3 regions of the Pseudovibrio sp. SCP20 genome follow, and region 3 is predicted to be linked to each of the others. Evidence: predicted binding sites of a transcription regulator. Region 3 holds the regulator's gene; each other region holds the start of a gene.

Region 1 (7,705 bases), on a different contig from region 3:
AGTGGCTCGTGAAAGCGTAGCTTTTCAAAGCAACCTATAGCTGGAACATGTTCAACGCCCTAAGCCACTGGAGAAAACATGTTCCGGAAACCACTCATAACCGCTCTGGCCATCGCAGCTTCTTTTGCATCTGCCGCTCAAGCGCAAGATTTTAAACTCACCAGCACGTCTATTGCTGAAGGTCAGCAGCTCACGAACCAGTTCGTTTATAACGGGTTCGGATGCACCGGAGGCAACCTCTCACCGCAGCTCAGCTGGTCCAACGCGCCAGAAGGGACCAAAAGCTTCGCTCTTACTGCTTATGATCCGGATGCACCAACAGGTTCAGGATGGTGGCACTGGAATGTGGTGAACATCCCAGCCTCGGCAAACTCTTTTGAAGAAGGCGCGAGCAACAACAAAACTTTGCCTGTTGGCTCAATGGAAATCACTAACGACTACGGTGCTAAGGGCTTTGGCGGTGCCTGTCCACCGGCAGGTGAGGTACACCGCTATATCTTCACCATCCATGCACTTGGCGTGCCGGCGCTGGATCTTCCTGAGAACCCAAGCAACGCGCTGGTTGGCTATATGATTGGTGCGAACACACTGCAGACTTCCAAGATCACTGCCGTCTTCAGCCACTAAATGCTCAACTGTCGATAGTTTGACATTCACAAAATGAAACCTTCGGGAGGCCAACTCCCGAAGGGTAATATCGTTTGGGCTGGAAGGTCAGCTTAGCCAATCACACCATTATCGTCGCGCTTGATCACGATAACGGAAGAGCGAGGAAGCTTACCGCCATCTGGCCAGTTACCGCCTGGGTGCTGAATGCCCACAAACATACTGCGGCGATCAGCAGACCATGTCAGACCAGTCACTTCTGCTCCTTTAGGTCCAGTCATGAAGCGAGCGATCTCACCTGTCACAGGATCTCCAACCAGCATCTGGTTGTTGCCCATGCCAGCAAAGTCACCTTCATTGCTGTCGCTGCCATCTGTCTGGATCCACACAAGCCCGCTCTCGTCAAAGCCCATGCCGTCTGGGGAGTTGAACATGTTGCCTGCATTCACGTTTTCAGAACCAGCCTTAGGTCCTTCATGAACGGTTGGGTTGCCAGCCATCACATAGAGGTCCCAATCAAACGTGTCTGAGGCATGATCCTCATTGTGAGGACGCCAACGCACGATCTGGCCGTACTTGTTGGTTTCACGTGGGTTCGGGCCGTTGACAGAGGTATCGTCACCACCCGCATTTGGCTTCACACCGCGGTTCTTGTTGTTGGTCAGGCAGCAATACGCCTCAACTGCATTGGGATTGGCTGAAATCCATTCAGGACGGTCCATGGTGGTCGCACCAACAGCAGAACCAGCAATACGACTGAAGATCGCGATACTGGCTGCATCCATGCCTGTTGTGTCTGGTGTCAGAGCCAACCATTCGCCCGTCTGATCATCATTGAACTTGGCAACATACAGCGTACCATCATCCAGCAAACCATCAGTTGGCTGACCCGGTGCATAAACACCGTTGGAGACAAAGCGATACATGAACTCACCGCGCTCATCATCCCCCATGTAAACAACAACGCGGCCATCTGGTGCCAAAACAGCCTCTGCATTCTCATGCTTAAAGCGACCTAGTGCAGTGCGTTTGACAGGCGTGGAGTTTGGATTGGTCGGATCAATCTCAACCACCCAGCCAGCACGATGAGGCTCATTTGGGTTTTTCGCGATGTCAAAGCGCTCATCGAACTTATGGTAGTCGTAGTTGTAGCCGGTATCCGTGATGCCATAGCGCTTGTACCCAGCATCAACACCGTCCATGCGCTCCGCAGGAGGTGCATCGGTTGCACCGAAGTAACCGTTGAAGTTCTCTTCGCAAGTCAGATAAGTGCCCCATGGTGTCTTGCCAGAACCACAGTTGTTGAATGTGCCAAGAGACTGTGTACCAGAAGGATCAGCCGCAGTTTGCAGCAGAGGGTGACCTGCAGCCGGTCCGGCAAGCATCATCGGCGTGTTATGCGTGATGCGGCGATTGAACGGGCTGTTCTTCACGATCGCCCAACCACCATCGCCTTCTTCCACTTCAATAACCACAACACCCTGAAGGTGCTGCAGCTTCAGAACATCATCAGCGCTCTTTGGAGCTCCATCTTCATTCTGAGGCAGGTTGATCCGGCGGTTGGCATACTCATGGTTGATCGCCAGCAGCTGCTTGCCCTGATACTGGAAGCTCTCCATGCCGTCGGTGTTTTCACCAAACACTTTGTCAGCACCTGCCGTAGAGCCACCGGTCTCATGATCGAACTCTTCAGCACCATCTACCAGAGCATCGCCCCAGCGAGCCAGGATCTTCCAGTTGTATCCTTCCGGGACATGAACAGTCGCGTCCGTAAATGTCGGAATTGGCTGAAAAGCGAAGCGCGAAACAGACGCCTTCGCCTCAGAAGCGGAAAGACCAAGCACACCTGTGCCCATCACCGCTGCGCCGGAGCCAAATGCGAGCACACCACCCAGAAAACCGCGGCGCGAAATTGCGCGCTCAACAACGCGGTCAAATTCATTCTCTTCAGCACGAGGGAAGTTCAACTCATCCCACTCATCTGCCGTGAGTTCATTCGTCAATTCTTTAGTCATTGGAAATATCCCGTAGAAGAAGGTGAGCGCACACTAAGGCGCCTGCATGACAACTTTACGAAACAATCAATCCTATAAAATACTGCAGATGTAATATGAGTATTGTATTCATGTTATGGGAATTGTAGAGGTGAAATATAGACCTGATGAGTGTCAGTTAGCTAACTTGCTGTGATTTCTATATATTGTTCCATTATTCTAACTTTAGACGAGAAAATACTTCAGAATGTGGCGGAGATGCTTGATTTGATTAAGGTGCTCTATGAAAATTCAGTGAGTTGACGCCCAACGCTATGCGGCCCAACAGGAAATTTCAAAACCCTATAAACCGCAGTGTCGATTACCGCAGTTTTCACAGCCATTAAATTTTCTGAGTAAAAACTTGGTGGTCTAAGGCTCAATCACCTTTTGAAGGCAGATGCTCTGGGTGTCCTTGTAACCTTGTGCCTCATAAAAGCTAGCGGCCTGGCTGTTATCTCCACGTACAAGCAGGTTAACTTTCCAGATACCACGGGCTCGCAACCAGTCTTCTGCGGCTTGCGTAATGGCCTTGCCCAGTCCTTTGCCCTGATGGTCAGGATGTGTGCTCACATAATAGAACCAGCCGCGATGCCCATCCTCTCCGCACATGATGCTGGTGGCAATCATGCCGTCCAGTTCTCCGACAAGAATAGTTGAGTGTTCGCCCTCAAGTGCTTTTGCAATATCCCGAACTGGATCATTCCATTCACGAAAGACGCCAGCGGCCTTCCAAAGAGCAATAACCGCGTCCCGATCGGACAGACGCATTTCACGACAAATCATATGCACCGCGCATAGTAATTAGAAAATAGAAGTTTAGTCACAGGATGTTTTGTTATTATCCTTTGTAATCCAGTCACTTGCAATAGGAGGAAGGATTAATAACAAGGTTAATAATCTATAAGTAAAACTATGAAAACCTTTGCGCGATTGAGGGGTTTTTGACATGGCTTTTTTTAAGCGTAACACACAATTGCTTGCTGAAACTGCTGCAAACGACCAAGGAGAAGTAATCGGTCAGTCTGCTGAAGTGGAAATTACAGAACCTAAGAGTTCAATAGATAGTGCACGCTTGTTTGGTGAGCTGGACGCCCTTGCGTTGGATATGGCCTCAGCTGCGGGAGAGCTGGATGCCGTTAACAACACTGCAGGCGCTCTGAAAACAGCCATGGAAAGCCTTCAGGAAGCTTCTGGACGTGTTGTTGAGAGTAACCGGGAAGTGAGCTCTGCCGTTGAGCAGACAGCAGAGCAGACGACCAACGCCCGCGATACCATGTCGAAGTCTCAGGAAGTGGTGACGGACGCGCTCGCCAACATCAACAGCCTGTCGACAACCATCAGCAACATCAATCGCCAACTGGAAGGCCTCCAGGCCTCGTTTGCCAACGTACGTCAGTTCTCCAGTTCCATTGACGCCATCGCCCGACAGACCAATCTTCTGGCTCTCAATGCGACAATTGAGGCAGCTCGCGCAGGCGAGGCCGGCAAAGGCTTTGCCGTGGTTGCCAGCGAAGTTAAGGCGCTTGCGACGCAAACCACAGTCGCGACTGAACAAATTGACCAAACAATCCTTCAGCTCGGCAAAGAAGCAGATACTCTGGTGGATCTCGGTAAGGGCGCACTTGATACAGTAGCGACTGCTGAAAACGGCACACAGTCCATCAACGATCTCTTCCATGAGCTGGAAGCAATGGTTGATAACATCTCCGCCAACACAGAATCCATCCGCATCGCCTGCGCAAACAATGACGCTGATACGGACGAACTGCTGCGCAATCGTGATGAAATGGTCGGCGTGGTCTCCGCCAATGCAGAGAGCATTGAGCAGGTTTCCGGCCAGATGCTCGGAACATCACAAACAGCCGATGCCCTGCTTGCCGAAGTTGCCGTCGAACATGGCGACAATCTCAATCAGCAGATGATCGAGTACGCCAAGGATGCTGCTGCAAAGACCATGGATGCTTTTGAAGGCGAAGTGGATGCAGGCCGTATCTCAATCAACGATCTTTTCGACTTCAACTACACCCCGATTGATGGCTCAAACCCCGTCCAGTTCATGGCATCCTTCACGCAAATGACTGACCGGGTGTTGCCTGACATTCAGGAGCCAGTCAAAGATCTTGATCCACATATCATTTTCTGCGCTGCACTGGATAAAAACGCTTATCTGCCAACGCACAGCAAAGAGTATTCCAAGCCTCAGGGCAATGACCCGGTCTGGAACGCCGCCAACTGCCGTAATCGCAGAATGTTCGATGACCGTGCTGGCCTGAATGCAAGCAAGAACACCAAAGAATACAGCCTACAAACCTATCGTCGGGACATGGGCGGCGGAAAGATCATGATGATCAAACTCGTCTCAGCCCCCATCTGGATCAAAGGCCGCCACTGGGGCAACACCCTCATCGCTTTCAATGCGTGATGTTGTTCTATAAAAGCACATGGCTGTCGAAAACGGCAGCCATGAAAGCACTGCGCATAAGCCAGAAAGATTATTGCGAAAGAACACCTTGCGCTTCAAGAGCATGGCTGAGTTGTGAACTCATTGCATGATCAGGATCTGTGGTCCGTTGAAGCACCATGCATTTGTTCTGACATTGATCTACCCGCAATGCGAAGCCTTTTGTGGTGAGCACATTGATGCACTCTGTTATTGCATCGAAACCATTGAGTTTGGGATGAAACTCGACAACTAACATTCGGATATTGGTCAGGTTTAAAGCTGGTAGCAGTTCAATTTCTGCTCCTTCGATATCCATCATCAAAAAGCTTGGTTTAAACTCTGCGATTAGCCTGTTGACATCGACTGTTTTTTGAAGAATTTTTTGGCTTTCTTTGCGTTCTAGAACAGATGATCCGATGATACGTTTTCCAACATAAAACTCTGATTGCTTATTATCAGTGAGAGCTGCGATACCACTTACAGTTATGGGAGAAACGTCGTTTAAAGAATGATTAGTCTCTATGACATTTATAAGGTTTGGGTTTGCCTCAACGCACATGACATTGCTGGAACCGCAAATCTTAGAAGCTGTTGCCGATAGAAAACCTATACAGGCTCCTAACTCCAGAATACGGTCTTCTGGTTTTAGCAATTGTGTCAGGAGGTTATGTTCTTCATTTTCATAGATACCTCGAACAATCTGGTCTTTTACATATAAGTCAATTTCAGGTTGAGAAACATCCAGTTTGATATTGCGTAATGTTTTATAGCGCCTGCGCATTTTATACGTATGTTCAAGGCCTTTCAAAAAATGCATTTCAGGGCTCCATTGACCAGTTGCAGAAATAAGCTAAGCAACTATGTTTTCTTGACTGAGTGAGTTCTTAAGGTGTGGTATGTTTTTCAAGTATTCCAGAAGAGCTGATGAACAATAAGCCTGTTGACTTCTATATACATCACTCACATTTGTGAATTTCATTGATCCTTCATACATAGGTGAATGGTGGAGAATATCTTCCAATCCACTATAGTAAGCTTTGTATTCTAGACCATCTGCGTAATAGGCCTGTCGTGTAAGCTCTTCTTCAACACGAAACTTAAAGTCCTGAAAGAACTTGAAGTGCAGCATTGCTCCCCAATCATCGGCAAGGCTGGTTCTGATATCTAGTTCATGTGTGCCCCATAATTTGGAATATACAGGGTTCCATCTGATAAGCGGTACTTTCATAAGTTGAGGACATTGCTTTTTCAGGAAGCGCTTAAGCCGCCTTTCAAAGTAATTTCGGAAAGGGAGCTTTTGGTGAACTCGTGCAGGTGCAAGATATAGACTTCGCAATAAACCTAGTGGAAAGATCTCTCGCCTTTTAGGAGGAATCCCAAATAGGCGTCCTCTAATGCCTCCTCGAATTTCAAAACGTGGTCCTTTCAGTTCTGGTGAAACCTGTGTCGCCCATGTTGAAGTCGTGTCGAAGTAAGGACATGTAGAAAGAAATGGATCTCCTTGTCTGTAGTCAACATCAACCAGAGGCTTGTCAGAGTACATGTCGATCAGCGGAGCTATTACGCCCTCTGCACCAACACTGTCCCAATAAGCTGTCAGGCCAGTCAGTTTGGTTTCTGGCCATCCTGGATAAACGAACTGCTCGTCTGTATCCGCCAGAATAGTCCAGCGATCGGTGCAATACTCATTTAAAATGGCGAGGAGCCAGTTTCGTTTGAACTGCTTATAGAGCTTGCTGGTGTGAAACCGAGTAACGTCTGGCTGTGTTTCCAGAAAAGCTGCTGTATCGTCTGTGGAGTCATTATCGACAACGAAGATATGACTTGCCCCAATACTCCGGTAATGCTCCAGAAAAAAGGGTAATCGCAACATCTCATTTCGGGCTCTTGTGATAACGATGATGCCGTCTTCAGGCAAACTGATTTTGGGAAACTCATCAAAATCAAAAAGATCGCAAACACTCGTCACTACACCTGCCCACCAATTGAGTGATTGGGCCATTAAAAACAAAAGCCCCACACTTGTTCCTCTTGTTGAGAGGGGAGTGTAGGGCTGTGTTATGAGAGCGTCTTCCCTTGAATTGGGAGGGGCTTACAGTTCGCCGCGGATCACGTAGCGGAGCAGGTCGACCACTTGATCGGGATCTTCGGCCACGGCCAAGGCTGCGGCGTCTACTTCCTTCAGTGGGTGCGTCAGTGCCGGATCGTGCAGCACGATGATGCTTTTGCCCAAAGCTGAAGCAAAGCCTGCGTCAAACGCAGCATTCCATTGGCGGTACTTGTCACCAAAGCGCACCACAACGATATCTGCCTCAGAGAGCAGCGTCCGGGTGCGGATGGCATTGATCTTCGCACCCTTGTGGTCCCGCCAGAAATTGCTGTCTTCAGCCCCCAAAATCTCGACCCCGCAATCATCGCTGGCTTCGTGATCAGTCACGGCACTGTCGAAATGAACAGGCAGGCCTGCATCTGCCGCACCATGTTCAATTCGCTCTCTCCAATCGGTGTGGATTTCACCTGAAAGATAAACACGCCACGTTTTCATCGGCTCGCCTTCCCCTAAGAATCTGCATTTGCCTGCAAATTTTAGGAGGGGTTGTAGCTTGGTTCAAGGTCAAGC
Region 2 (7,705 bases), 110 kb from region 3:
GTGAGAGGCTGAACTTAGCGGTTGGCAAGCGCCGTAAGGCTCTGGTGGAGTTTGTGTAAGCAAACTTGATGCGGTCAGATCTGAGCTGACCGCTGAGCCAAGAACTACAGTTCTTCCCCATTCACCATCGACCAATGATGCGGCTGCAGTTCTCGCAGACTTTTGAAGATCAACTGATTGTCCGTGTTGGAGATGGCTGCGAGAACGTCTCCACCCCAATGGACAAGCCGTTCCTGACAAATCCCGCAGGGTGTCAAAACAACAAAGGGGCTGTTCTCATCTTCACGGTAGATACAAAGAGAATGAGTAACGGCCTCATTCAGCTTATGAGCCTCCAAAATAGCGCCAACTTCCATACAGAGAGACAGCCCGTCATTTTTGGTGTCCGGTGCTACACTGGTGAGGATCTTTCCACTGTCAGTCCTGACGGATGCCGCTCCTCCCCAACCAGTAGGATAACGCCGTTCAATCAGCAGCTTGGCTTCATCAAATAATGTTTGTTCAATGGTCATTCTGCCACGCTAAAGCTTCTGCCCCTATCAATCAAATCATGTTCTACAGATCTTGAGTAGGTCCTTATGATCTCACCGATTTTGTAGATTGCACTATGATATCAAGGTGCAACTATTGCTCTGATTTTAAAGATATTTCACTGAGGGGATAGTATGAGCTTATTTCTTACATATTTGGCATTGGCACAGCCAATCGAGCTGACGGCAGCCGAGATGTGCCAGAGCACGGCGCGCACATACCTTGATCAACCGCTCCACATTGAGTGCCCCGTAGATGACAGTGATGGAAAAGATGCTAGCTTTGTTTATGTAAATGGGCTTCCTGTTGCCATAATGAATATAGGGTTCCCGCTGCCTGCTGATGCCTACGAAGAAGCAGTGGCAATTGACAAGCTTTGGCCCGAAGCTGGAGCAACTCTGGCTGAGAGTAAATCACATATCGTTTTATCTGCTCTTGGTTCCCCCAAGGAGCATCTGGAAGTTTTAAGCGCAGCGAAGACAATGACGCTCTTTGCAGCGTATCTGAGTGAAAAGCTACCTGTAACAGCGCAGATCGGCGTTGAGGGAAAAACAGTTATCTCGCCAGAGAAGCTAAAAACCTATGCCCAATCACTTGCTCAAGGTGAAGTGCCTTTGTTTGCATGGACTTCCTTAATGTTCTTTAACGGAGGCATGACCAGCGATGGGAAGCAAAAAGCGATAATGGCAACAAATGGTTTTCGTCCATTTATTGGCAGGGAGATTGAAACCTCTGCATCTGCCAATCTGACACCTGACAAAGTTGATTTCGTTTTGAATCTCGGTGTTTACCTCATCAAAAACGGCCCGGTAATTAATCACGGCGACACAGTTGGTGGAACAGCTGAAGAGAAGATCAAGGTTGTTCATAAACCTCAGGGATACAGACCGGAAACTCCATCGTTGCACGTTGTGTTACCTGATGCGGATGTAAGTGAGTTGGAAGGTGTTGGTGCAGAGGATCGGGCGGCTCCTCCTCCGCCTCGCAAATCTCTTTGGCCGTTTGGCAAACGCAAGGGGTAAAGCAGGCTTCTGCCAAGTGACAAAAAAAACCCCCGCCGGTGAGGGCAGGGGCCAAGTCATATGGATATGAAGCAGGATCAATGATGAACCCTGTAAAACAGCCAGACCGTTTGCCTGGCTGAAAGAGCTGCAGCGTTAGCGAGGCATCTGAGAACGAACCACCTGACGCAGAGCGTCTACCGGTTCAAGAGCCTTACCACGCTTGACGTGCCAGAATGTCCAGCCATTACAGGCTTGCTGGCCTTGGACGAGCGCACCCACTTTGTGGATCGATCCTGAATGCTCGCCGCAAATCAAAGAACCATCAGCGCGAACTGTGGCTTTGAAACGTCCCCGGGCATCGGTCAGTTCCGCGCCCGGTGTCAACAATCCGGTTTCCAACAGGTTGCCAAACGGAACTCGTGGAAGAGCACGTTTGCCTTGTGTCATCGCCAGAAAATCGTCGTTGGCTGGTGTTACCCGGTCAATCCGTTCAGAAGCTGCCTTGATGTAGGCATCTTCACGCTCGCAGCCCACAAAGTGGCGGCCAAGCTTTTTGGCAACAGCACCGGTGGTGCCAGTTCCAAAGAACGGATCAAGGATCACATCACCCTGATTGGAAGTGGAAAGCAGCACACGGTAGAGCAGGCTTTCCGGCTTCTGTGTTGGATGCACTTTGTCGCCGTTGTCGTCCTTCAAGCGCTCATGACCAGTGCAGATAGGCAGCACCCAGTCAGACCGCATCTGAAGGTCGTCGTTAAACGTCTTCATTGCATCGTAGTTAAAGGTCGGCTTGCTCTCCTGTGAAGGGCAGGCCCAGATGAGCGTCTCATGAGCATTCGTAAAACGCTTGCCACGGAAGTTCGGCATCGGGTTTGTTTTCAGCCAAACCACATCATTGTTGATCCAGAACCCAAGGTCCTGCATCACCGCGCCAACGCGGAAAATGTTGTGATATGAACCGATAACCCAGATGGACCCGTTTGGCTTCAGCACGCGGCGAACCGCAGTGAGCCATGCACGAGTGAACTCATCGTAAGCTTTAAAGCTGGAGAACTGATCCCAGTGATCATCGCAGGCATCTACCTTTGAATGATCAGGTCTGTGCAGATCTCCGCCCAGCTGTAGGTTGTAAGGGGGATCGGCAAAAACCACATCCACGCTGTTGTCTGGAAGCTTGTTCAAAGCCTCGACACAGTCACCCTTAATAATCGTATCAAGCCACTCTGGCTTGGTGGAAGTATGGGGTGTCATCAGGGACACCCCTTCTTTACGCTTTACTCTCATTGCGACGCAGCACCTCACGCAATTTCTGAGTGCTATGGTTACCGGATATGGTAAACCACTGGTTAACGGTGGATATCTTTTATTCTTTTAGAATCAACGCTTTATTTACAGATTCGAATATTTGTCTCGAAGTTAACTCCCATTAATATTCGGTCGCGGATTCCCTTGGGGTAGAGGTTTATGAGGAGTTAAAATGGCGAAAATGGAGAGCTAAAATATTTTTTGAGAGTCAAGCTTTTTTGCTGGCTAAAACGAACAAGGTAAACGCACTGCGGGGACAGCGGGCAAATCGGTTAATCAGTGTGGCAGAGCTCCCGTTACGGACAGCGCAAAAAGAAAGCGCGCCATAAAGGACGCGCTTCCCAAATTGCAAATCAGTGTGGGGAGAGGGGGGCTTACTCAATCCCCATGCAGTTGGCGTAGAAGGTAACTGTCGCTGGCCAGTCAGAGAACACGCCGCTCACCTTCACGTCCTGCGCCAACACATCCAGCAGCTCGTAAACGCTGCCTTCGCTGGTGATCGCATCATTGATGCTGCGGTAGTACCAGCCACCCTTGTTATGCGACAGCAGGCCAGAGCGCTCCAGCGTCCAGGCAAAGATCTTGATACCAGCCTCATTGGCAACCTTCGCATAAGCGGAAGGAACGATCTTGCCGTCTTCCAGCGTAACGAGCATCCAGAGAGGTGGAGAGATGTAGTTGACGCCCATCTCCTTCAGTTCAGCCATGGATGGTTTGAAGCTGCTCGGATCGGAGGTATCAAAGCCCTGCATGCGGAAGCGGCCATCAAGGAACACCGCCTGCTTGCCAAACTCTGGCTCATTCTTGATCCAGTAAAGCACATCATCAAGGAAGAAGGACTGAGGGTACACGTCAGAGGCTGGAACACCAGCTTCTTTATACTCATCAATCAGCTTCTGAGCGTAATCTTCCTGACTAAACCCATCAAACGGCATCTTGACGCTTGGACGCTTCAACTCCGGCGTAAACTTGACACCTTGTGCCTTGAACAATTCAATGGACTGAGCATGGGTCATCAATGTTCCGCCATTACCAGCCGCCGCATAAAGGTCAGTGCGCCAATCCGCAGTTCCCTTTAGAAAGTCCTCAACTGTTGTGGCTGTTGGATCAGAAGCATCCATCTTGCCCTTCAGGCCTTCAAACTCAGCCAGAGTGATCTCAGAGGTCCTGCACTCAGCAGTCGCTTTCTCACCACCCGCAGCAGCAGTGAATGGTGTCATACAGGTGCCAGCCAGATCTGTTGCCAGAATATTGGTGGTGGTTGCCAGATCGTTCTGGGAGTGACGGCAGACCAGCTGTTTGTCTTTGGTGAAGGTAACATCACACTCCTGCACACCGGCGCCCATCACTGCAGCAGCCTGATAAGACTCTAACGTATGCTCTGGAAACTGCAGCGGTGCACCGCGGTGGCCAATGGAGAAGCTGGAGGTGGTGGCAGGGTTGCCAATGCAAGCCCGCAGCTTTTCCTTCAGCGGGCTCTCCTGCATCTGCTCAACGAGAAAAGCAGGGCGAGGACCCAGCTGTGCAGCCTGCGCGCTTGCAGTAAAACAAGCGCCTGCTATCAGCCCAAGCGCGGCGGTTCGAACAAAGTGCATAAAAAAGATCCCTCCCGATCATTGAATGCTTTTGTGGTGTGATGCTGAAAAGAGCGTTGCACTCTTCCTCTGAAATCACACCTTTTAATTGGGATGTAGTTTTACAGAATAAACTGAAGGAGATAAGGGTAAATATGTAGCTAGATATCGCAATTCTGTGCGCAGAACTGGATCTGACGCTGCGTGAAAATATCCTCACTCACTAAAAAATAAATCATATTTGTCTGCGGATTGTCTTGACCCTGTCGTAAACATCCCTCAGATATATAGTGACACGAAAGAGGAGAAACCGAACGTGTCGACTATATCCGATAGCGACGTTGTGATGGAAACCCGTTCCATCCGCACGCCTGAAGCAATTCCCCCACGATCCTTTAAAGATGCCGCTGAAGCTGTTGAGCACCTGATCTTCCTGTTTGATCGGGCAACGGACTTCTTGCGCGAGAATTTTAAGTCTGCCGCTCAGGGCAGCATGCCGACAAACCGGGTCAGAGCTTTTTATCCGGAACTTCGTTTTGAAATGTCCAGCCACGTCCGTGTGGACACCCGTCTGTCCTATGGATTTGTAGCAAGACCTGGCAAATACAAAACCACAATCACCCGGCCTGATTTGTTCAGGCACTATCTGGAACACCAGATCGATCTGCTGATCAAAAACCACGGCCTCGAAGTTGAGATCGCTGAGAGTGATCAGCCAATTCCGCTGCACTTCGCATTCTATGATGGTGCACACGTTGAAGGCGCACTGCCAGACAGTGCAGAACGCACACTGCGTGATGTGTTTGATGTGCCGGATCTGGCGGTTATGGATGATGCCATCTCCAACGGCACCTACCGTGCCAAAGATGGCTTTGAGCCTCTGGCCCCATTCACCGCACCGCGCGTGGATTACTCCCTGCATCGCTTGCAGCACTACACCGCAACCGCACCGCGCTACTTCCAGAACTTTGTGCTCTTCACAAACTATCAGTTCTACATTGATGGCTTTGCGCAGATGGCGAAGGAACTGATCAACGATCCAAACAGCGGCTATGTTGCCTTCGTAGAACCGGGCAATCTCATCACCTACGCGGGTGATAAGGAGCCTCGCGAAGGTGTGGCACCGCCACGTCTGCCGCAGATGCCAGCCTATCACCTGCTGCGGGAGGACAACTCCGGTATCACCATGGTGAACATCGGTGTCGGTCCATCCAATGCGAAAACCATCACCGACCACATTGCGGTGCTTCGCCCACATGCCTGGTTGATGCTGGGTCACTGCGCTGGGCTCAGAAGCAGCCAGCAGCTTGGTGATTATGTGCTTGCACATGGTTACGTCCGCGAAGACAAAGTGCTCGACGCTGACTTGCCAACATGGGTTCCGATTCCACCACTGGCAGAAGTGCAGGTCGCGCTGGAAGATGCAGTTGAGAAAACCACCGGTTACAGCGGGTATGACCTGAAGCGCGTCATGCGCACGGGCACCGTGGCCTCCATCGACAACCGCAACTGGGAACTGCGTGACCACCGTGAGCCGGTACAGCGCTTCTCCCAGTCCCGCGCTATTGCGTTGGATATGGAGTCCGCAACCATCGCCGCTAACGGCTTCCGCTTCCGCGTTCCTTACGGAACCTTACTCTGCGTTTCTGACAAGCCACTGCATGGTGAGCTGAAACTGCCGGGCATGGCGACGGACTTCTACCGTAAACAGGTGGATCAGCATCTGGAAATCGGCGTGAAGACCATGGAGATCCTGAGAGAGATGCCACTGGAGCGCCTCCACTCTCGAAAACTCCGCAGCTTCATGGAAACCGCTTTCCAATAAGCACCACTAGGCAGCGACAAGAATAAGAAAAGCCGGGCATCGACCCGGCTTTTTGCTGTAAAGAAGCGTTTGCTGCCCCTGAGGCCGTTTCTCTACAACAACTAATCTGATTGCTGACTTGGCCTCATATGTCCAGGCGCGATAACCTGCACCGATTTTCCCAATCTAATTTTCAGTAGCTTTTAGTCATCCTATCAAATCAAAGAATGAGATTTATTATGCCATTTAACAAGATCCATGTACCCAAAGTGCTGTCTACCCAAATGTGTCGCTCAATCAGCGAACAGCTGCATGAAAGTCTGGTTGCAACATGCGGCGTTAATCCCAGCGATGACTTCACTTTGGTTTCTCGATACGAACCAGAAGATATGATGTTCCACCCGACTTTCCTCGGGAACAGAGACCCTAAAGCAACCATCGTGATTGAGATTGCATTGCTAGGCGGGCGTTCTGATGAGCAGAAAGAACACCTTTACAAAGACATGCGCCAACGTCTCTCGAACATCGGCTTTGAACCCAACAACTCCATCATGTTCTTGATCGAAAACAACTCGATTGATTGGTCTTTCAGTGGAGCTGGTTCCGTAAAAACAGTGCTGGGACTGTAAAGCCAATTAGCCGTACTTTCCGGCTTCCCTGTTTTGGCAAATGGCTTCTTAAATCAAACCACCCGCCTTCAGCGCTTTCTTCATCACCGTAGGCAGAGCTTCGCCTTCAAGCTCGTCGGGTGCGGACCACCAGTAGCCCTCTGGCTCCGCGTAGTTCGCTGGAGCCTCTGCCTGCCAGACGCTCATTTCCAAATGGAAGTGGGTGAAGGTGTGCTTCACGTCTTTGGCTGTCCGCACCCACTCCGCTTGAATTGGGGCGGCTGTCAGATCTTCCAGCGCAGCGTCATCGGACCAGTGTGTGGTGATTGGCTCACTCATCCCGGCAAGAAGGCCTTTGTCCTCTCGCTTGCGGAGCAGAATGCGTCCCTTGTCATCACTCAGCAGGAAAGCCATACCCCGCCGTGTCGGCTTCACCTTCTTCGGCGCTTTGCGCGGCAGCGTGTCTGCAATGCCTTGCTTGCGGCCTTCGCAAACGTCCATCCACGGACAGATGCCGCAGGCCGGTGACTTGGGAGTACAGATGGTGGCGCCCAGATCCATCATGGCTTGCGCAAAGTCGCCGGGGCGATCATGCGGCGTCACCTCAGCCATCAATGGCTTCACCTCAGCCTTGAGGGCAGGGAGCTCAGTCAGCAATGCATGGCGGCGCGAAAGCACCCGCTCCACATTGCCATCCACCACCGCAGCATGCCGCCCAAACGCAATCGTGGAGATCGCGGCGGCAGTGTAAGGACCCACGCCAGGCAGCTTCAAAAGCCGCTCTTCTTCCTCGGGAAAACGTCCATTGTGATGCAATTGGACATATTTTGCACACTTATACAGATTTCTTGCACGGGAATAATAACCAAGCCCAGCCCA
Region 3 (7,705 bases):
TTTGCTGACCACCAGCAGCCAGAGCTGCCATGGTTCTGCCGTGGAACGCATTTTCAAAGGTGATGATGCGGTTCTTTTCCGGGTTGCCCTTGGCAAAGTGGTAGCGACGCGCTGCCTTCATGGCACCTTCAGTTGCTTCCGTACCGGAGTTGGTAAAGAACACAACGTCAGCAAAGGTGTTGTCTGTCAACAGCTTTGCGAGCTTTTCACCCTCTGGAATGGTGTAGAGGTTGGTGACGTGCCACAGCTTTTCAGCCTGGCCTTTCAGCGCCTCAACGAGCTTCGGATGCGCATGACCCAAGCCGGAGACGGCGATACCCGAGGCACAATCCATGTATCGTCGACCATCAGCCGCATAAAGCCAGACACCTTCCCCACGCTCAAACGCCAGGTCTGAACGTGCATAAGTCTGCATTAGCGACGAAGTCGTCATTTCTCACTCCTCATGGATTGAGCTCTGGGCTCAAAAATCTTGGTTATTACAAAAACAAAAAACGCCATCTGGCGCTTCATTCAACACCCGAAGGTGTCCGGTTGTAAGGGAAGCGACATATAAACCGCGTTCCCTCAGGGCAGTCAATAACACGTATTGCCAGCAATACCTTACTCCTGTTCAGGAATGGGCAGCCGGCTTTTTGTGCTTCCTATCGGTGCATTCCGGTTGGTCTGCTACCTGAGGAAGGGCACATTGTGGCATTTTTAAATGATGGAGTAGAGGTCTAATCCCCTCTTCACTGGCCAGTTTTTTTCCATATCTCTTAAGGTTTATTCAATACACCTCTAGCGTGTACCGCGTCATATGAAGGTGTCATTCGGCGAGTGCATCTGCACTGCAATTTGTAGTTTACTAGTGTTTTTTACTAGTTGTTTTTCAGTGGTAAATATATGTATTAAATATCAACGGGGTAACGCTATCAGCTCTTACTTTGTGTTGGAAAGAATGCGGTGGAACTTGGTTTAACAAACAGCTCCTATTCTTTAGATTGATAATCTTCTCCCACCACAAGAAGGCTGTTATAGGTAAGTAGTAGTACGGCAATTCTGGGGAAAACCAGAGTCTTCCCCACCTCAATTCTTTGAGGTTATTGCTCGTAGGAACGCCGATATAGTACTGTGCGATAAGAGTTATACACCATCTCGTAGTTACTGATCGCTGCAAGCACACACGCTCAGGTTAGCGGCAAATTCGGATACGTCCGAGCTGAGCGAATACTGTTTTGCGCGCCACTGAAGGAAGACGGGGGCCTTTAATGAGCTGGACAGCAGAACGTGTAGAGTTACTAACCAAGCTTTGGGCAGACGGGTTAAGCGCAAGCCAGATCGCTGGAGAACTAGGCAATGTGACCCGAAATGCCGTAATTGGTAAGGTTCACCGGCTCGGGCTTTCAGGGCGTGCTAAATCAGGGGGCGGTGCAACCAAGACGAGAAAGGCAACTGCCCCAGCGGCAAGAACAGCTTCTCCAATCAAACCGACAGTGACCGAAGCGGTCGCAGCAGCAGCTCCCTCTCCTACTCCTCGACAAGTTCAGCCAACAGTGGCAGGCGCCACCGCTCTTAAAGTTGAGCCAATTGAAACGATCGAGACCGAAATCGCTCCCGTCCCAGTCGCAGAAATCTTTATTCCGGTTTCCGAACGCGCATCCATCCTGACATTGAACGAACGCACCTGTAAGTGGCCAATTGGCGATCCGGGTTCTGAAGACTTCTACTTCTGCGGTCGTCAGTCAGATGCAGGCACACCGTATTGCGCGCATCACCGCAGCATTGCCTATCAGCCAGTCAGCGACCGCCGCAACCGCCGCGCCAGCTAAAACAGACTGAAAGCAAGCGTTATGAGCCGGGTCCAGTGCCCGGCTTTTTGCTGTCTGGATGCCTGTAATGTAACGACTATCCCGCCTGTGGTTGAGGCCTAGTGCTTCTGCGCGCTGAAGGTTTGGCGGGTGACATTGCCCCAGTACGGGTCGTTGTAGCTGTCTTCCTGATAGTGGCCTAATGTGTAGTCGCTTACCACTGCGCGCCAGAAGGCGGTGGCGTGGTCAGCGCCTTCGATCTGTTTGATCTGCCAGTTGCCGGGCATCTGATCAAACAGCGCGCTGGCAAACTGCAGGCCCAGCTTATGTCGTCGGTAGTAAGGCACGACGTAGAACTCACAGACTTCGAACCCCTCCTGCTCATCCTGCTTGATGGCGGCCAGTCCGGCCGGGAGGTCGTTGCTGTACACCAGATAGCCGGTGATGTTGCCTTCCAGCAGCGTGTCCTTGGCGAACAGACCGTTGGCGTCAGGCTGTTTGTGCGTGAGAGGTGAGAACTCTGCCTCGTAAGCCTGGCAGAGATTGTCGTAGATATGAGCGGTTGCTCTATCAACCGTCTTGATTTTCATTTGTTATCCGCATTGTTTTTAGTCTGCACCTCCGGATCAGAGATGCAGCTTCACAATGCGCATATAGCAGAGATCAGTTACCCGACTGCAAACTGGTCGTTGAACGCGTAACCGGCACCGCGGACGGTGCGGATCGGGTCTTTCATGCGGCCTTTGTTGATGGCTTTACGCAGGCGGCCCACATGGACGTCGACAGTGCGCTCATCCACGTAAACATCATGTCCCCACACGCCGTCGAGCAGTTGCTCGCGGGAGTAGACGCGGCCTGGGGCGCTCATGAGGAACTCCAGCAGGCGGAATTCGGTTGGGCCGAGGTGGATTTCGCGGCCAGTTCTGCGGACGCGGTGGGTTTCGCGGTCCAGCTCAATATCGCCGGACTTGAGCATGGTGGAGACAACTTCCGGCAGAGCACGGCGGAAGATCGCTCGTACACGGGCCATAAGCTCCGGGATGGAGAAAGGTTTGACGACGTAATCATCGGCTCCGGTTGCCAGCCCGCGGATGCGTTCAGACTCTTCACCTCGTGCCGTGAGCATGATGATTGGCATGCGTTCGGTTTCTGAACGTGCCCGCAGACGGCGGCAAAGCTCGATACCGGAGAGGCCGGGCAGCATCCAGTCCAGCAAGAGCAGGTCCGGCTGGCTTTCTTGCAGCAGGAGTTCCGCCTCATCTCCTCTTGCGCATACGTCGACATTGTAGCCTTCCGCTTCGAGATTGTATCTCAGCAGCAGGCTTAACGGTTCTTCGTCTTCTACAATCAGTATCTTAGGCATACCCTAGTGCTCTCTTTGCACCTTCTGTTGTAAAGCAGTTTACCGTCATCACTGTGCATGTAAACCACTTTAACCTTTTGTAGTTGCGTCTTTTCTTATCAGAAACGCGAAGCCGCCCTCTGATTTGACACATGAAGTGCCGCGTAATGAACCCGACACTCCAAACCTTTGTTCAACGTGGTCGCCTTCCGGGCTTGCAGCTTCCCAGAGAGCAGCACGTCTCAGACAGCGCTGCTGTCTGCCAGTTCGTCCGTTTTTGGTCGATCAACCGGAAGCTGATTTCCGGAGATCATGTAGTAGATGTTCTCGGCAATGTTGGTCGCATGGTCACCGATGCGCTCAATGTTCTTTGCACAGAACAGCAGGTGGGCGCACATGGTGATGGAGCGTGGGTCTTCCATCATGTAGGTGAGCAACTGACGGAACAGACTGGTGTAGAGCGCATCTACTTCATCGTCACGCAGATGCACGCGCTGGACGACTTCCAGATCACCGGAAGTGTAGGCATCCAGAACGGCTTTAAGCTGTTCCAGCGCCAGATCGGACATGTGTTCTACGCCAACCGCCAACTGTTTGTTGTTGAATTCGCTTTCAATTGCGAGCGTCCGCTTGGCGATGTTCTTGGCCATATCGCCAACGCGCTCCAGATCATTGGAGATGCGCATGGCGGCGATGATGTCGCGTAAGTCGCTTGCCATTGGCTGGCGGCGTGCGATCACGGAGATGCACAGCTCTTCCAACTCGGCCTGCATGTTGTCGAGGCGTCTGTCCGCGGCAATGGTGCGGGTTGCCAGCTCGCGGTCCTGTCTCAGCAGTGCGCTGACGGCATCATGTACAAGTGTTTCTGCGAGGCCGCCCATTTCGACGACACGTCCGGCCAACTCTTTCAGTTCTTCATTGAAGGACGAGACGATATGATCTTTCATCGGATGATCTCCTTAGACCTCCTTGCCTATTATTCTTAACCGAAACGGCCAGTGATGTAATCCTGCGTGCGCTGGTCTTTGGGGTTGGTGAAGATGTCGTTGGTCAGCCCCTCTTCCACCAGTGTTCCTAAGTGGAAGAATGCAGTGCGCTGCGAAACACGTGCCGCCTGCTGCATGGAGTGGGTTACGATCACGATGGTGTAGTTCTGGCGCAGTTCGTCGATCAACTCTTCCACTTTTGCGGTGGCGATCGGGTCAAGCGCGGAACATGGCTCATCCATCAGGATCACTTCCGGAGACACAGCGATTGCACGCGCGATGCACAGGCGCTGCTGCTGACCACCGGAGAGGCCGGTTCCCGGCTCATCCAGACGATCTTTCACTTCCTCAAACAGACCGGCGCGCTGCAGGGAGCTGGCGACAATCTCTTCCAGATCGGCCTTGCTTTGCGCCAAGCCGTGAATGCGAGGGCCGTAGGCCACGTTCTCAAAGATGGACTTCGGGAACGGGTTCGGCTTCTGGAACACCATGCCAACGCGGGCACGCAGTTCCACTACATCAATGCGTGGGTCATAGACATCATCGTTGTCGAGAAGGATGTCACCTTCCACGCGGCAGATGTCGATGGTGTCGTTCATGCGGTTGAGGCAGCGCAGGAAGGTGGACTTGCCGCAACCGGATGGACCGATCAGCGCTGTCACCTGATTTTTGCGTACATCCAGATCCACGCCGTGCAGAGCCTGCTTGTCGCCGTAAAACACTTTCACGTCACGGCCACGCATTTTGAGCGTTTCGCCTTCAGCGGATACGGCTGGTGGGGCGCTTATTGTTGTATCCATTGCACTCTCGGTGTCTGTGGTCATTTCCAATGCCATGATCTTGCCTTTCAAATCACCAGCGGCGCTCAAAACGTTTACGAAGGACGATTGCGATTGCATTCATCGAGATCAGGAAGCCGAGCAGCACCATGATCGCAGCAGAGGTTTTCTGCTGGAAGGCAGGTTCGGGGAAGTCTGCCCACATGAAGATCTGAACCGGCAGTACGGTCGACGGATCCACCGGACTTGCCGGGATATCAACGATGAAGGCCACCATGCCGATCATGAGAAGTGGTGCAGTTTCACCCAAAGCCTGCGCCATGCCGATGATGGTTCCGGTCAAAATACCCGGCATTGCCAGTGGCAGCACATGGTGGAACACTGCCTGCAAGCGGGAGGCTCCGACACCCAGCGCTGCTTCGCGGATGCTCGGCGGCACGGCCTGAAGGGCTGCGCGGGAGGCGATGATGATGGTTGGCAGGGTCATGAGCGCCAGCACCATACCGCCGACGACCGGCGCAGATCTCGGCAAGCCGAAGACGTTGAGGAACACCGCCAGACCGAGCAGACCAAACACAATGGACGGAACCGCTGCCAGGTTATTGATGTTCACCTCAATCAGATGGGTCCAGCGGTTCTTTGGCGCGAACTCTTCCAGATAAATCGCGGCAGCCACACCAATCGGAAACGACAGAGACAAGGTAACGAGCATGGTCCAGAAGGAACCAACAGCTGCACCCCAGATACCCGCCATCTCAGGCTCACGGCTTGCACCGGACTTGAAGAAGATGGAGTTCCACTGGTTCTCGATGGAGCCTTTGGAGACCAGATAATCAGTGTAAGCGATTTCTTTGTCAGAGAATTTGCGGAAGCTTTCCGGTGTTTCCAGCTCTTCAACGCCCCACTGACCAGCAGCGGCGGCGGCATCGGAGCTGAGCGGGATGAAGGCGGTGCCAGTGACGCTGGTTGGCGTGACCTTCTCCGCTTTGATGGTGCCGCCGTTCACGTTCACGAAGAAGCTTGGCATCTTGTTGTTGAGTGTTCCGCCGTTCTCAACATTGGCGAGATGACCCTGCAGAACGGCCAGTTCAGCTTTGCGAGTTTCCAGAGTGGACTTGATTTTCTCAAGAGCTTCTCTGTTGCTCTCAACTTCAGACGTCAGGCGCTGCACAACCAGCGGATCTTTTTCACTTTTCAGGCGGGTTTGGAGGCCTGTGATCTTGGTGTTGACGCTGACTTCAGAACGGCCACGGGCTTCGATCTTGTCTGAAAGCAGTGTGATTTCGTTCTCGTAGTAGGACTTGAGCGCGGCGATGAGTGCACCGAACTCCGGCTTCTCGGCGGTGATGGTCACCTGCCCTTCGGTTCCGGAAACGGTTGCTGCGCTTGTTGTGGCGATCTCGTTTTTCTGCGTGATCAGGCCTTTGACATAAAGGTCTGCGAAATCTGAAAGCGGGATAGCGACTGGACCGGTTCCACCCAGCATGGATGTGTCGGCGACCACCTGCTTTTGCAGGATGACGTTGGCGCCGGAGGACACCAGCGAGTAAAGCACGCGGCGGTTTTTGCGGTCGGATGCAAATGGCAGCTCAGCCTTCAGACCATCACGGATGATCTTGTTATAGCTGGCGCCTGCCGGATTGGCTGGATCAACCTTTTCAGCACTCAGGTTCAGCGGCACGCTCACGTAGTTGTAGGTGAAAGCTGGCAGGCCAGTGCCGACAATTGTGAAGAGCAGCAGAACCAGAAAGGTTGCGGCCAATGCAATGGCACCGATGCCGTAAGCCTTGAAGCGCGCTTCCATGCTGTAGCGCTTTTTCAGGCGCTTGCGAGCTTCGTCTGTCGTATGGACGCCGGAAGGAATGCCTTTGACACGTCCGCCAATTGCGGAACCGGCAGTGTCCTGAGCGATATCAATCATACTGTTCCCTATATTTCTTCACGACGCGCAGAGCGAAGATGTTCAGAGCAAGTGTGATGCAGAAGAGGAGAAGACCGAGAGCAAACGCTGCGAGTGTTTTCGCGCTGTCAAACTCCTGGTCACCGACCAGCAAGGTGACGATCTGCACGGTCACGGTTGTTACTGCTTCCAGTGGGTTCACTGTCATGTTGGCGGCAAGGCCTGCTGCCATCACCACGATCATGGTTTCGCCAATGGCGCGGGAGATGGCGAGGATCAGCGCCGAGACGATGCCCGGCAACGCCGCTGGCAGAACCACACGGCGGATTGTTTCGGACTTGGTGGCACCCAGACCGGCAGAGCCATCACGCAGAGACTGGGGCACGGCGTTGATCACATCATCAGAAAGAGAGGAGACGAACGGGATGATCATGATGCCCATGACAAGGCCAGCGGCCAGAGCACTTTCTGAGCTGACTGACAGGCCAATGCTTTCGCCCCAGCCGCGGATGAATGGTGCCACGGTGAGCGCAGCGAAGAAGCCGTAGACCACTGTTGGGATACCAGCCAGAATTTCCAGAACTGGCTTTGCGATGGCGCGGACCGGAGTGCTTGCGTAATCAGAGAGGTAAATCGCCGAGAGCAAGCCGATTGGTGCAGCCACAATAATTGCGATTGCTGTGATCAGCATGGTGCCGACCAGAAGCGGGATTGCGCCGAAGATCTTGGTGTTCGCTTCGCCGTGTTCCGCACCAGCCCCTTCAAACGCGCTTTGCGGGCTCCAGTGGGTGCCGAAGACGAAGTCCAGAATTGGGATCTGGCGAAAGAACATCAGGCTTTCAAAGATCAGTGAGAGCACGATGCCGATGGTGGTGAAGATCGCAACAGCGGAACACAGGATCAGCAAT

Evidence for each region. Region 3 encodes PhoB, which activates phosphate uptake and scavenging genes when phosphate is short. Its sites were predicted from a motif close to TGTCATNNANCTGTCAT; they were not measured.
Region 1: the regulator PhoB is predicted to act here: its motif matches at 2,668-2,684, upstream of AC3CB2_RS17400 (PhoX family protein).
Region 2: the regulator PhoB is predicted to act here: its motif matches at 4,668-4,684, upstream of AC3CB2_RS01105 (glycerophosphodiester phosphodiesterase family protein).

The regions. Positions count from the first base shown of each region.
Region 1 covers NZ_JBYMDH010000004.1:325,219-332,923, reverse strand. Annotated here, with positions in the region: gene AC3CB2_RS17405 (YbhB/YbcL family Raf kinase inhibitor-like protein) at 79-627, shown strand; gene AC3CB2_RS17400 (PhoX family protein) at 720-2,621, opposite strand; gene AC3CB2_RS17395 (GNAT family acetyltransferase) at 3,012-3,425, opposite strand; gene AC3CB2_RS17390 (methyl-accepting chemotaxis protein) at 3,589-5,064, shown strand; gene AC3CB2_RS17385 (FkbM family methyltransferase) at 5,135-5,902, opposite strand; gene AC3CB2_RS17380 (glycosyltransferase family 2 protein) at 5,936-7,105, opposite strand; gene AC3CB2_RS17375 (YtoQ family protein) at 7,178-7,630, opposite strand; gene AC3CB2_RS17370 (DUF2799 domain-containing protein) at 7,672-7,705, opposite strand, start outside.
Region 2 covers NZ_JBYMDH010000001.1:240,350-248,054, forward strand. Annotated here, with positions in the region: gene tyrS (tyrosine--tRNA ligase) at 1-59, shown strand, start outside; gene AC3CB2_RS01090 (cytidine deaminase) at 105-512, opposite strand; gene AC3CB2_RS01095 (DUF4261 domain-containing protein) at 666-1,553, shown strand; gene AC3CB2_RS01100 (site-specific DNA-methyltransferase) at 1,689-2,786, opposite strand; gene AC3CB2_RS01105 (glycerophosphodiester phosphodiesterase family protein) at 3,215-4,435, opposite strand; gene AC3CB2_RS01110 (AMP nucleosidase) at 4,761-6,239, shown strand; gene AC3CB2_RS01115 (tautomerase family protein) at 6,458-6,847, shown strand; gene mutY (A/G-specific adenine glycosylase) at 6,896-7,705, opposite strand, start outside.
Region 3 covers NZ_JBYMDH010000001.1:354,576-362,280, reverse strand. Annotated here, with positions in the region: gene AC3CB2_RS01660 (aspartate aminotransferase family protein) at 1-433, opposite strand, end outside; gene AC3CB2_RS01655 (GcrA family cell cycle regulator) at 1,251-1,811, shown strand; gene AC3CB2_RS01650 (GNAT family N-acetyltransferase) at 1,910-2,380, opposite strand; gene phoB (phosphate regulon transcriptional regulator PhoB) at 2,458-3,153, opposite strand; gene phoU (phosphate signaling complex protein PhoU) at 3,375-4,079, opposite strand; gene pstB (phosphate ABC transporter ATP-binding protein PstB) at 4,115-4,918, opposite strand; gene pstA (phosphate ABC transporter permease PstA) at 4,971-6,818, opposite strand; gene pstC (phosphate ABC transporter permease subunit PstC) at 6,811-7,705, opposite strand, start outside.